Regions from separate parts of the Paenibacillus sp. FSL H3-0469 genome, predicted to be linked through region 1. Evidence: riboswitches for the same ligand, from Rfam matches in the RefSeq annotation. Region 1 holds a riboswitch; the other holds the start of a gene.
The links. Region 1 has a riboswitch for thiamine pyrophosphate ahead of NSS83_RS00770 (ABC transporter ATP-binding protein). Riboswitches for the same ligand answer to the same signal wherever they lie in the genome.
Positions count from the first base shown of each region.

Region 2: linked by a shared signal. The riboswitch ahead of NSS83_RS30435 (thiamine phosphate synthase) and the one ahead of NSS83_RS00770 (ABC transporter ATP-binding protein) in region 1 are both predicted to bind thiamine pyrophosphate.

Region 1 covers NZ_CP150302.1:163,597-170,780, forward strand. Annotated here, with positions in the region: gene NSS83_RS00760 (ABC transporter substrate-binding protein) at 1-420, opposite strand, end outside; gene NSS83_RS00765 (ABC transporter permease) at 417-1,193, opposite strand; gene NSS83_RS00770 (ABC transporter ATP-binding protein) at 1,174-1,944, opposite strand; TPP riboswitch at 2,078-2,180, opposite strand; gene NSS83_RS00775 (TetR/AcrR family transcriptional regulator) at 2,247-2,903, opposite strand; gene NSS83_RS00780 (DHA2 family efflux MFS transporter permease subunit) at 3,055-4,575, shown strand; gene NSS83_RS00785 (amino acid ABC transporter substrate-binding protein) at 4,761-5,615, shown strand; gene NSS83_RS00790 (amino acid ABC transporter permease) at 5,615-6,283, shown strand; gene NSS83_RS00795 (amino acid ABC transporter ATP-binding protein) at 6,302-7,051, shown strand.
Region 2 covers NZ_CP150302.1:7,003,900-7,011,083, forward strand. Annotated here, with positions in the region: gene NSS83_RS30420 (amidohydrolase family protein) at 1-67, opposite strand, end outside; gene NSS83_RS30425 (SDR family oxidoreductase) at 358-1,230, shown strand; gene NSS83_RS30430 (hypothetical protein) at 1,390-1,926, shown strand; TPP riboswitch at 1,982-2,084, shown strand; gene NSS83_RS30435 (thiamine phosphate synthase) at 2,214-2,837, shown strand; gene thiS (sulfur carrier protein ThiS) at 2,877-3,080, shown strand; gene NSS83_RS30445 (thiazole synthase) at 3,111-3,875, shown strand; gene thiH (2-iminoacetate synthase ThiH) at 3,905-5,026, shown strand; gene yfbR (5'-deoxynucleotidase) at 5,474-6,118, opposite strand; gene NSS83_RS30460 (fumarate hydratase) at 6,223-7,184, shown strand, end outside.

The DNA.
Region 1 (7,184 bases):
CGGGTGGCGCACCAGCGCGGCAATCGACTTGACCGGAATCTGCTCCCCCCGTGCCATCAACACCTGCGGCTGATAGCTGAGTGCCAGATCCACCTTACCCGCAGCAACCAGCTTCAGCGCATCATTGGTATCGGCCGGCATCTGAATCTCAACCTCCAGACCTTTCTCAGCGAAATAACCTTCAGCCTCTGCCGCATACAAAAAAGAGTGAACCGCATTGGGATACCAGTCGAGCATAATCGTTAGCTTATGGGCTGCTTCTTCAGCTCCAGTACCAGCCGGGGAGCCGGAGGCCGCCGGATTGTTCGTATTGGCGCAGCCTGCCAGGACAGGCAGCATACAGAGGAGCAGAGCGGACAGCAGCATGGCTGGCCTTGAAATTGCATGGTGCAGATAACGGGCATAGCGGATAGTAATCATGAATAACGTCCTCTTTTCTTCAGAATAATCTTCTCCAGTGCGGCGACTGCCAGAAACAGCAGGATACCGAGTAGAGATAATAAGACAACAGCGGCGAACATCTTGGCGCTCTGCAGATTCCCGGCCATTCTGCGGCTGAAATAGCCCAGCCCCCGGCTGCCCCCAAGCCATTCCCCGATCGTTGCACCAATCACACAGTACACAGCAGACAGCTTCAGTCCGGAGAAAAAAGAGGGCAAAGCCAGCGGAACGCCCACCTTCCCGAGAATCTGCCAGCGGCTCGCGCCGTAGGTAAGCAGGAGCTCCCGGTAAGCGTCCGTGTTCTTGGACAATCCGTCATAGGTGCCGATGACCACCGGGAAGAAAGCAGTCAGGAAGACAACGGCGACCTTGCTCCACAAGGTATAGCCGAACCACATGATGAACAGGGGCGAGAGGGCGATCAGCGGAACCGTCTGGCTGATGATCAGCAGCGGATACAGTGCCTTGGCCAGCGGACTGAACAGGTGCATGGCGATCCCCAGCAGGCTGCCGCAGATCACTGACAATGCGAAGCCTGTGAGTACCTCCAGCAGAGTAGCAGGCAGATGCACCCCGAATAACAAGCGGCGTTCCTCCAGCAAAGCCATGCAGATCGCAGACGGAGCCGGAAGAATGAAGGGAGGAATCAGGCCCAGCCGGGCTACTGACTCCCAGACCGCAAGCGCCAGCAGGGCGAGCAGGGCCGCCGGACCGTAATGCTGGAGCAATCTTCTAGGAGCGGCGGTTCTCATATAGCTTCAGCTCCAATTCCTGGCGCAGGGCGGCGAACTGCGGTTCATAGTTCAGACTGTGATGACGCGGACGGGGGAGACCGGCTGAGAATTCCTGCATCCCGCTGCCCTCTCTGCCGGTCATTAGATAGATTCTGTCACTGAGCAAGAGCGCCTCTTCCAGGTCATGGGTGATGAACAGCACCGTTTTGTCCAGCTCCGCCCATAACTCCAGCAGCCAACGCTGCAGCGAGCGCTTCGTAATGGCATCGAGCGCCCCGAACGGCTCATCGAGCAGCAGCAGGTCGTTTCCGGCCGCCACGGTGCGGAGGACCGCCACGCGCTGCCGCATTCCGCCCGACAGCTCCTGCGGATAAGCCGCTTCGGTCCCGTCAAGGCCGAAGCGGCGCAGCAGGGTGCGGATCTCGGCAATAGCGGCTGCTTTGGGCCGGCTGCGCTTGAGCTCCCAGGGCAGCAGACAATTGTCCAGTACGGTGCGCCAGGGCAGAAGAAGATCCTGCTGGGGCATGTAGGCCACACTGCCCAGCCTCTTCGCAGCTGCAGAGGACTCGGCTCCGTTCAGCATAATCCTGCCGCTGCCCGGCTCCAGCAGACCGGCGATGATTTTGAACAAGGTGCTTTTGCCGCATCCGCTTCCGCCTACGACAGAGATGAATTCGCCGCGCTGCACATTCATGGACAGCTCTGAGAAGACGGGGGTCCGGGACGAACCGGTCCCGAAGGCATAGGACAGATTGCTAATATTGATCATAAGACTATGTACGAAGCCTCCTTGAAATTGGTATAGATACTGTGCGGAGCACAAAAAAAGCCCCATTCATTCCCGGAGGCAATGAATGGGGCGGAAGGTACAGTCAGCTGCGGCCCTGTGACGGGAACCACTGATACATTCTGCTCCACTTCCCTCCGCTGGTATGATCCAGATCAGGTTCAAAGGGTCCGGAGCTTAAGCTCCGTCTCAGTCGGCCGACTCCCCTAGTGAATAATGTTGCTATTGAATTCGTAATTGCTACTTAATATACCACAAATTTCCCTCTTGTAAAGGGCAGGCGGTCAGCGCTTCGCCAGACCGGTCACGAACAAAGTGACGATGCCCCTGGAGATGTCCAGCTTGGAGGAGTGGTGCCGCTTCTGCTCATACAGGTACAGATCGGGACTGAGGATAGAGATTAAGGCCGTGGCCGCAAAGGCCGGATCAATGTCAATAATCTCACCACCTGCCGCAGCGCGCTCCAGCAGCTCTGTCATCATCACGCCCAGCCGCTGAAAAAAAGGATGCTCAAACTGGGTCAGCTGCTTCTTGCCGGTGAACTCGGCTTTGATCATATTCAGCAACTCGGCATATTGCTCTATGAAATCGGCAATCTGCTCAATGCTGCTCTGCAGCTGAGCGAGAGCCGGGGCTTCGCCGGCACTGGCAGCCACCTGCTGCTCCAGCCCGGACAGGAATTGGTCTGCGCTGCCCTTCAGCAGGGCAGAACAGATCTCACCCTTATCTGTGAAACGGCGGTACAGGGAGCCTTGCCCTATGCCTGCCCGCTTGGCAATGCTGTACATGCTGACCGCCTCAAGTCCGCTCTCGGTGAACAACTGGCGGGCAGCTTCAAGAATCCGCTGTACATAAGGATCGGCGGACATGGGCGAAGCGGATTCTATGGCTTGCGAAGCTGACGGCTGGAGCTGTGCAGCGTCGGTGTCTGGCTTTTTCATGAGAACCCCTTTCAGAAAAGAATTGACACAACGGACAATTGTCCGTAGACTATGAATTGCACTTACGGACAGTTGTCCGTTCACTCATTATATAGAACAATCTGCCCGCAGGTCAATGAAGAACGCGGACAGCTTTAGGAGGAGAAGAGACATGGATCAGACCTTGAAGCAGGAAGCCGATTTCCGGCTGTCCAGCATTCTGGTTCCGCTGCTGGCCATTATTGCCGGAGTATTTATGGTTGTGCTGGACAGTACGGCGATGAACGTAGCCTTGTCCAGGCTGGTGGTGGATTTCAAGACGGATCTGCATACGCTGCAGTGGGTAGTTACCGGATATATGCTGGCCCAGGCTTCAGTTATCCCGTTGTCAGGCTGGCTGTCTGACCGGTTCGGGGCCAAGACAGTCTTCCTGACGGCGGTAATTGTGTTTACGATAGGCTCGATTCTGTGCGCTACACCAAGCAGCGCCGAATGGCTGATTGTTTTCCGGGTCATTCAGGGACTGGGCGGCGGCTGTGTGCTCCCTGTAGGGATGGCCTATGTGTACAGACTGGCTCCCAAAAGCAAGGTTGGCGTAGTCATGGGCATTATGGGCATTCCCGTCCTGTTCGCACCGGCTATTGGTCCGGTATTGTCGGGCTGGCTGGTTGAATACCATTCCTGGCGCTGGATCTTTCTCATTAATATTCCGATTGGCATCATTGCGGTGCTGATTGGACTGCGCAAGCTGCCGAATGCGGCGAAGAACAGCGTGCCCGGCATGGATAAGCTAGGTATGGTTCTTGGCCCGCTGGCTTTTGCTTCGCTCACTTACGGAGTTAGCCAAGGCGCTCAGAGCTGGACCTCCGAGAAAACGCTGATCGGGCTGCTGCTGGGCGCTGTGGCGCTAATCGCTTTTGTCATCGCAGAGCTGCGCTCCAAGACACCGCTGCTGGAGCTGCGGATTCTGAAATCTGTAGATTTCACGACAGGAATCATCGTGCAATGGATCGCCCAATTCGGCTTATACGGCGCGTTATTCCTGCTCCCGCAATTTCTGCAGCAGGCCCGCGGCTTCGGCGCATTTGATACCGGTCTGACGCTGCTGCCGCAGGCGATCGCTTCCGGGCTGATGATGCCTATTGCCGGGATACTGTTCGACCGGATAGGTGTGCGCTGGCTCGTGGTCTGCGGCCTCAGTCTGGTCTCCGGCGCGTTATTCCAGTATTCCCATGTGGATCTTACCACGCAGAGCCGCGATTTGATTCTTCCGCTGATCATGTGCGGGGCCGGCATGGGTATGATGATGATGCCAATGAACACGCATCTGCTCAACAAGGCGCCAAGCCATCTGGTGAACCGGGTAACCTCGCTGACGAACTCGATGCAGCAGGTAATTACTTCGCTGGCCGTCTCGACGCTGGTTACCATTCTGACCGCAAGAACAACGGCGCGCGGCATAGAGATGCAGGAAGCGGCGGCGGCTGCCGGGAAAAGCACCGCAGGCGCTTCACAGCAAGCGCTGCTGCTGGCTAAGCAAACCGTATTATCTCAGGGCTTCGCGGACACGTTCCACATTATGATGTTTGTCGCGCTTGGCGGTGCGGTCCTTGGACTGCTGCTGCGCCGGGGCCGCCATGCCGGAACTGAACGTTCCAAGGAACAGGCGACGCCAGAAATCATGCACGTGTAGTAATGCCCATATAGAAGTAGAGCTTATGTAGTCCAATGAGAGCGATTCTCCTTTTCCCGGAGAGTCGCTTTTTGTGTTGATTTCTCTTCTGGAGATCCTGATGCAGGAGAAGAAATTGGGGCAAGCTAAGCTATGGAAATCAATATACGGTGTCTATAAAGAAGATACGAGAGGGGATTGATCGAATGAAAAAACTTAGTCTGACTATTATGCTGCTCCTGACCATGGTCACGGCTGCGGCTTGCGGAAGCAACAATACGGACAAGACAGCAACGGGCGGCAATACCGGGGCTGAGCCTACGGCTGCGGCTGCAGAGGGTGCAGCTTCCGGGGAGCAGAACACCCTGGAGGCCGTCAAAGCCAGCGGCAAGCTGCGCATCGGCACCGAAGGGACCTACGCACCGTTCACCTTCCATGATGCTGACGGCAAGCTGACGGGCTTCGATGTCGAGATCGCCGAAGAAGTGACCAAGCGCCTGGGTGTGAAGCCTGAGTTCATCGAGACGCAGTGGGACGGGATTTTTGCCGGGATGGATGCGAAGCGCTTCGATGTGATTTTCAATGAAGTCTCCATTACCGATGAGCGTAAAGTGAAATATGATTTCTCCGATCCGTATATTGTCTCCAAGGCTGTGCTGATCGTGCCGGAGGATAATCAGGATATTAAGACCTTCGCCGATCTGAGGGGTAAAAAAGCCGGCCAGTCGCTCACCAGCAACCTCGGCAAAATCGCCACAGACAACGGTGCCGAGATCGTATCGACCGAGGGCTTCAATCAGGCGATTGATCTGCTGACCTCCGGCCGGATCGATGCTACCGTCAATGACGGCTTGTCCTACCTCGACCTGAAGAAGCAGAAACCGGATGTCAAGATCAAGAAGGTGGATGAGATTGCCGAAGGCTCGCATAGTGCTGCAGTCTTCCTGAAAGGGAATGACGGGCTGGTACAGGCTGTGAACGAAGCGATGACTGCTATGAAGAGCGATGGAACCTACCTTAAGATCTCCGAGAAGTATTTTGGCGCTGACGTATCGAAATGATGGATGACCGCCAAATACAAATATTTCTCGATTCACTGCTGCCTCTGTTCAAAGCGGGGGTGGCTTTTACCCTTCCCCTTGCGGTAGCATCCTTTATTCTGGGGCTGCTGCTGGCGGTGATTACTGCGCTTGCCCGGCTGTCCTCCTGGAGGCTTCCGAGGCTGTTCGCCCGTTTCTATGTCTGGGTGATCCGGGGAACGCCGCTGCTGGTACAGCTGTTCATTATTTTCTATGGACTGCCCGCCGCCGGGATTGTGCTTGATCCGTTCATCGCCGCGCTTATCGGATTCACGCTCAGTGTCGGGGCCTATTCCTCGGAGATTGTCCGGGCTGCCATTCTGTCTATCCACAAGGGCCAGTGGGAAGCCGCGTTCTCTGTGGGGATGAGCCGGAAGCAGGCACTGCGCCGGGTGATCTTGCCTCAAGCTGCCCGTGTGTCAGTTCCGCCGTTATCGAATTCTTTTATTAGCCTGGTTAAAGATACTTCGCTTGCGGCCAGTATTACTTATGTTGAGATATTCAGAAAAGCCCAGCAGATTGTGGCGACCTCCTATGAACCTCTGTTGCTGTATTGCGAAGCGGCGCTGTTCTATCTGCTGTTCTGCTCTGTATTGTCTGCGCTGCAGAATAACTTGGAGAAGCGGCTGGACCGGTATTCGGCCAGTTAAGGTTAAGGAGGCACACGAATGATTGAAATACGCGATTTACATAAGTCCTTCGGGCCGCTGGAGGTGCTAAAAGGTGTGGATCTCACCGTTGAACACGGCCAGGTAATGGTCATTATCGGACCTTCCGGCTCCGGCAAAACCACACTGCTGCGCTGCTTCAACCTGCTGGAGACCCCCGATAAGGGCAGTCTTACGCTGAACACGGTTAAGCTGGATTTCACCCCGGGCGCCAAAATTCCACAGCGTACCGTACTGTCCCTGCGCCAGCAGACAGGAATGGTGTTCCAGTCCTATAATCTGTTCCCGCATATGACGGCACTCGGCAATGTGATGGAGGGACAGGTCACGGTACAAAAGCGTTCCAAGGAAGAAGCGCGCAGCAAAGCGCTGGCCCTGCTGGACAAGGTGGGTCTGGCAGATAAGGCAGACTCGTATCCGCATCAGCTGTCCGGCGGCCAGCAGCAGCGTGTAGCGATAGCACGTGCAATGGCGGTCTCGCCGGAGGTGCTGCTATTCGATGAGCCGACCTCGGCGCTTGATCCTGAGCTGGTCGGCGAGGTGCTGAAGGTCATCAAGCAGCTGGCCCGGGAAGGAATGACGATGGTCATCGTCACCCATGAGATGAAATTCGCGGCCGATGTGGCCGACCGGATCATCCTGATGGATAACGGAGTTATTCTGGAGCAGGGAACCCCCCGGGAAGTATTGGAGCAGACGAAGAACCCGCGCGCCCTGCAATTCCTCAACCGGTTGAGCGGGGAAGCGTGATTGCTTAAAACCAAATAAAATTGGCTGGTACAACGGTACATGAGCTACTGTATGTTAAAAACAGTATACATTGTTCTCGCAAGGAGGCATACGGAGCAATGTATGTGGAAAACAGTATACATTATGCTCGCAA
Region 2 (7,184 bases), 930 kb from region 1:
GCAGCGGCGGCCGTCCGGTTCCATCGATTACCGTTCCGTTCACCAGCAAGATGCGCTCATTTCCCATGGTGGAAGCGTCCTCTCCGTTAAGGTAGTTGTCTTTCCTCACAAAGTATAGGGCTTTCCCCCTAGCGGATATAGATAATATTCTTTTTGGAAACGTTCGTTGCTTACCGTACTATCGTTCCGCAACAGGTGCCGGTGAATGAAGATTGGTTGTTTGGGCGGCTGCCAAGTGTGGTAAGTAACATAACGTACAGCCAAGCAGGCACACTGCCTGATGCATAAACACCAGACCTTAAGCCATGCTAACATGATTAATCAACATTACTGTGGACAGCGAAAGGAGAATGGATTATGCCAGACACTAACAAACAACCTGTCAAAACCCTGCCCCCGCAGGTACAGGATCAACGCCCGGGAATTGAGAGTGAGATGAACCCGCTCCCGGAGTTTGAGACACCGGCGTATAAGGCAGCAGGCAAGCTGCTGGGCAAGGCCGCGCTCATTACCGGAGGCGACAGCGGGATCGGGCGTGCGGTTGCCGTTCATTTTGCCAAGGAGGGAGCGGATGTAGTGATCTCCTACTTGAACGAGCATGAGGATGCGGAAGAGACCAAGCGCCAGGTGGAGCAGGAGGGCAGAACATGCATTCTGATCGCCGGGGATATTGGGGACGAATGCTTCTGTCAGAGCCTGATTCGTCAAACCGTTGAAGGACTCGGCAAGCTCGACATTCTGATCAACAACGCGGCAGAGCAGCATCCGCAGGATAAGATTGAGGACATTACGGCAGAGCAGCTGGAGCGTACGTTCCGGACGAATATTTTCTCCATGTTCTATCTGACCAAGGCAGCCATGCCTCATCTTAAAAAAGGTGCTACGATCATAAACACCACCTCCATCACGGCGTATCGCGGCAGCCCGCAGCTGCTGGACTATTCGTCCACCAAGGGAGCGATTCTCAGCTTCACCCGTTCGCTGTCGATGAATCTGGCCGATAAAGGCATCCGCGTGAACGCGGTAGCGCCTGGACCGATCTGGACCCCGCTGATTCCGTCAACCTTTGACGCGAAGAAGGTCAGTGAGTTCGGCGGCACCCAGCCGATGAAGCGCCCGGGACAGCCTGAAGAGCTGGCACCGGCTTATGTATACCTGGCCTCGGACGATTCCTCCTATGTGAGCGGACAGGTGATGCATGTGAACGGCGGCGAGGTTGTCAACGGCTGATGGGTGTAGAATAAGATCTGGATGCAGATTTGTGTGCAACATATAAATTCTATTTTTAAAAAAGCCTAACCGCTTGCCGGCAGGCTTTTTTTCTGCGCTTGTAACTATTACAATATATTTCCGTCTATTTAGTTAATTGGATATGAAAAGGGGATTGGGATGCTTAGAAAAAAAGGATTCATTCTATCTGCAGCGGGGATTTTTGTTTTTCTGGTAGTGTTCATTTACTTGACTCCTTTTGCAGGGAGACTTGTGGCAAATACAAGATTGGAAGGAAAGGCAAAAAGCATTGGGGTTAGAATTACACAGGAATCACCGCCGCTACCCCTTGTTACTTCCGGGAAAACCCAAATTCCGGTTACCCAAAGCAGCTATTGCTGGGGGAAATTAGGATGTGCGGATTATATAGGAGGACAATCCATGGTACAGGGGGTTACTCCCACTGTTATAGAACCTGAGGGGGGGATCCATGTTGCTTTTACTTATAAACCGGCACCCGGCGGGTTAACCGTTCAGCAATTTGCCGATGATAAAGAAGTGCAAATTCCATTGCAGAACGGCTCTTTTAATGCTCCAAAAGAACAAGGCGTTTATTACTATGGCATATCAGCATTCTGGACAACCGAGGATGGTAAATTTTCAGAAGGGAGTTCATCTGTGGTTTTTGTAATTGAAGTAAAATCTACGAAAGAATAGCCCTAAGAGGAATAATATGCTAATATACAACAAGCAAGACGAAACAACCGCATAGAACGATCACTAGGGGTGCCGCAAGGCTGAGACGGGCGTAGTTGCCTGGACCCTTTGAACCTGATCTGGTTTATACCAGCGTAGGGAAGTGGAGAACGAATATTGCAGCGGGGGTATACGGCAAGTGCCGGTATTCCTGTTTCTATTCCAGACTGCTTCCTTTACGGGGGGCGGTCTTTTTTGTGTTGTGGAGTGGTGCAGAGTGAGCTGGAACAGACGGGAGGGGAAGGTCGTTGTACGAAATTCATGCGGTCTCGGATGGGCGGCTACCGCCTGAAGCGCTGGCTGAATGGGCCGCGGCGGTGCATTCTATGGTGGATTATATCCAGCTCCGCGAAAAATCCATGCCCGCCCGCGAACTGCTGGCGGCGGCGCAGCAGATGCTTCAGGCCGGAGTACCGCCATCGAAGCTGGTCATTAATGATAGGATCGATGTTGCCCTGGCCGCCGGGGCAGGCGGTGTACAGTTAGCCTGGCATAGCCTCCCGCCAGCCGCAGTGCGCGGCCTTGCACCGGGCCTGCGGATCGGCAGATCGGTCCACTCGCAGGAAGAGGCGGCGGAAGCTGGAAGGCAGGGAGCAGACTTCTGCCTCTACGGGCATGTGTTCCCTACGGCCTGCAAGCCCGGACAGCAGGCACGCGGACTGGAGCAGCTGGCCGAGGCTGTCCGCTGGAACCGCATACCGCTGATTGCGCTCGGAGGGATTACCCCGGGCAATGCCGGAGCGGTGCTGGCCCAAGGGGCGGCTGGCATTGCTGTCATGTCGGGGATCTGCGGAGCTCCTGACCCGGTGGCAGCAGCCCGTGCTTATAGGGAAGCGGTTCACAGGGCGGCAGAGCAGTCTTGTAACCCATGATATGGATCAAGTAAAAGGCACAGCAGGAGGTGAACAGGCATGATTGTGACCGTTAACGGGACCCGCCAGAGGGTGGAAGAGAGCTGCCGGACGCTGGCGGATCTGCTGGCCCGGCCCGAGTGGGCCGGGAAGCTGGTCATTGTCGAGCTGAACGGCGAGCTTGCCGGAAGAGAGGTTTATGGCGATACGTTACTGAATGAAGGGGACCGGATTGAGCTGGTTCATTTTGTAGGCGGAGGCTGAACACAAAGACTTATCCCAGGAGGCGTTAAGATGCAAGATCCATTGATGATTGGCGGCGTGACTCTAACCAGCAGACTATTCATTGGCACCGGAAAATACAGCCGTAACACTCTTATTCCCGAGGTCATTACGCGCTCAGGCTCACAGGTCATTACCGTTGCCCTGCGCCGGGTGGACCCGGAGAGCAGTGACAATATTGTCAGCCATATTCCATCCCATATGACTTTACTGCCTAATACCTCTGGTGCGCGCACCGCAGAAGAGGCGGTACGTATTGCCCGGCTGGCGAGATCGGCGGGGCTGGGAAACTGGGTGAAGATTGAGGTCATCAATGACCAGAAATACTTGCTGCCGGATAACATGGAGACCATCCGGGCGACCGAGATCCTTGCAGCAGAGGGCTTCGTGGTGCTTCCGTACATGAGTCCTGATCTGTCCGCTGCCCTGCGGCTGAAGGCAGCGGGGGCTGCGGCTGTGATGCCGCTAGGGGCACCGATCGGGTCCAACCGCGGGCTGCAGACCAAGGAGCTGATCCGGATTCTGATCTCCGAGACGGATCTGCCGGTGATCGTGGATGCCGGAATCGGCAGACCGTCCGAGGCGGCTGAGGCGATGGAGATGGGCGCTGCTGCGGTCCTGCTCAATACAGCGATTGCCACCGCCTCAGATCCGCTGCTGATGGCAGAAGCCTTCCGTGATGCGGTATCCGCCGGGCGCAAAGCTTATCTCGCCGGACTGGGCCCTGTGGAGGAGACGGCGGCAGCCTCTTCACCGTTGACCGGATTCTTGGCCTGACAGATGGAATAGGGAGGAGAGGAACGGTTATGAGCTTTTATGAGACGATGGCCCGGCTGGAGCAGCTTCCTTACGGGACGCTATGGAGCCGTTATACGGCAGAGGATGTGAAGCGCGCGCTTCGTGCAGAGCAGGTGGATGAAGAAGGGCTGATGGCCCTGCTGTCACCGGCAGCGGAGCCTTATCTGGAGGAGATGGCACATAAGGCGCACCGGTTGACGCGTACGCATTTCGGCCATGTGATGCAGCTGTTTACCCCGATGTATCTTGCAGATTTCTGCGTGAATCACTGCACGTATTGCAGCTTCAGTTCTATCTATGATTTTCCGCGCAAAAAACTGACGCTGGAGGAGGTCGCCCGGGAAGCAGAGACCATCGCAGCCACGGGCCTGCGCCATATTCTGATCCTGACCGGGGAATCCCGGAGAGACAGCCCGGCCGGTTATGTGAGGGACTGCGTGAATGTGCTGCGCCGCTATTTTTCCTCTGTCAGCATTGAAGTGAATCCGCTCTCGACAGCCGAATATGCTGAACTCCGGGAAGCCGGCGTGGACGGTCTGACGCTCTACCAGGAGGTCTACCACCAGGAGACTTATCGAGCGCTGCATGTAAAAGGACCCAAACGCGTCTACCGCAACCGGCTGGACGCTCCCGAGCGGGGCTGCCAAGCGGGCTTTCGTTCAGTGAATATCGGGGCCCTGCTCGGCATGTACGAATGGCGGCAGGAGGCGCTGGCGACTGCGCTGCATGCGAGGTATCTGCAGGATAAGTACCCGGAATGCGAAATCGGGCTGTCGATTCCCAGATTCCGGCCTTACTTAGGCGAATTCAACCCCGCAAGCGATGTAACCGACCGGGCGCTGGTGCAGATCATCCTGGCGTACCGCTTATTCCTGCCGCGCTCCGGCATCTCGCTGTCTACACGCGAGCCTGCCGCTCTGCGCGATCATCTGGTCCAGCTCGGCATCACGAAGATGTCCGCCGGGGTATCCACCGAAGTGGGCGGACATTCCCTCGAAGGGGGCACCCCGCAGTTTGAAATCTCGGACAACCGCAGCGTGGCCGAGATAGCCGAGATGCTGCGCTCGCAAGGACTCCAGCCGGTATTCAAGGACTGGGATATCCTGTCCGAGCCGCTTGGCTTGAGGTAGGTAAGCTGATGTGGCTTAGTTTAAGGTGACTAAACTGGATGTAAGTTAAACTGCCCTGACTAACTGAATGAACTTAGACTGACTAGACTAATCGTGTTTAACTTAACCTGACTAGAAAACTGAGACTAACTCAACTGACCAGACTAATCGTACCTAACGTAACCTGACCATATGCAAATAACCCGCCTCATGGCGGGTTATTTGCATTGTATAAGCGTTGTAGGCTTCGCGTGCTGACTTCTCCTTCTACCACGAAGGCCGTGGGCCGGATGTATGCGAAAAACCGAATACAATTTGCTGGCGTGAGGCGTGTAGGCCAAATGTATGCGAAAAACTGAACACAATGTGCTTGGGCGAAGGTAAGCGGGCCGATTGTGTGTGGAAAACCGAATACAATGTGCCAGCGCGAGGTGCGCGGGTCAAATGTATGCGAATGCCATACTCTACCTACTCTATAGATTCAGGCTGCCCGGCAGACTGCCCCTGACTCGCGCTGGAAGACAGCTCATCCAGCGACATCTCGAAGCCCGGAGCCATGTGTTTAAGGAAATACTCCATCTCAGGCATCTCCAGCACATGCAGCTTCGCGGCGGTCTGCTCCCGGGCGGCGGCGAATTCTCGGTTGCCTGCGGCGACCTCCCAGACGCACTTCAGGTAAGCGTCCAGCACATCCGCTGCTTTGACGTAGCGGAGCAGTCCGGCATCCTCGGAGCCGGGCGGGCTGGTATGGGGCTGGAGGAGCGGCGTGTAGACTGCGCTCAGCTCCGGCGGGATCATGGCCGCCAGCCGGTCGGCGGCCACCTGCTCCATCTCGCGGAAGCTGGACAGCAGACGCGAGTTGTTATGCTTCACCGGCGTGGCGATATCGCCGGTGAAGACCTCGGGGGCGTCGTGGAACAGCGCCATCGTGGATGCACGGTCGGCGTTCAGCGACCGGCCGAAATGGGCATTGCCAATGGTGCACAGCATGTGCGCCAGCAAGGCGACCTGGAACGAATGCTGCGCCACGTTCTCCGGGGCGGTGCTGCGCATGAGGCTCCAGCGCTGGATATATTGCAGCCGGTAGAGATAGGCGGAGAAATGGTAGTTCAATTTTGAGGTAACCCCTTTCATGAGCAGCTTAATGTGCTATTATAGTAACTAATTGTACCAGAGTTAGGGCCGCTTGAACCAGACGGAGAGGAGACTGAATGAAGATGCAGCATTTTGAAGAGAGCATTTATAATTTGATTGTAGAGACCTCCACGAACCTGCCGGGTGATGTGCGCCGGGCGGTGGCCAGAGGGCGCGCACTGGAAGACCGGGCAACACGCTCCGGACTGGCACTGACCACGATAGCGCAGAATATCGGAATGGCGGAGCAGCAAATATCGCCGATCTGCCAGGATACGGGGATGCCGACTTTTATAATTCATACGCCTGTGGGCGTGAATCAGATAGAGATGAAGAAGGATATTCACAGCGCGATTATCCGCGCTACGAAGAACGGCAAGCTGCGGCCCAATTCCGTGGATTCGCTAACCGGCGAGAACAGCGGGGATAATCTGGGGGCAGGGACTCCGGTGATTCACTTCGAGCAATGGGAGGAAGAGAGCATTGATGTCCGGCTGATTCTGAAGGGCGGCGGCTGCGAGAATAAGAACATCCAGTATAGCCTCCCGGCAGAGCTGGAGGGACTCGGCAAAGCCGGACGCGACCTCGACGGTATCCGCAAGTGCATCCTGCATTCCGTGTACCAGGCGCAGGGTCAGGGCTGTAGTGCAGGGTTCATTGGCGTAGGCATCGGCGGCGACCGTACCACGGGCTATGAGCTGGCAAAGAAGCAACTGTTCCGCAAGGTCGAGGATGTGAATCCTACCCCAGATTTGGGCAAGCTGGAGGATTACATTATGGAGAATGCCAACAAGCTCGGAATCGGCACGATGGGCTTCGGCGGTGAAGTGACGCTGCTGGGCTGCAAAATCGGAGTGATGAACCGGCTGCCAGCCAGCTTTTTCGTCTCTGTGGCCTATAACTGCTGGGCCTTCCGCCGTCAAGGCATTCTGGTCCATCCGGCTACCGGTGACATTCAGGAATGGCTGTATGAGAGCGGCACCGGGATATCCGTTGAGGGGGAAGCTGCACCGCAGCCAGTTGCTGAAGCTGTGGGTGTAGCAGC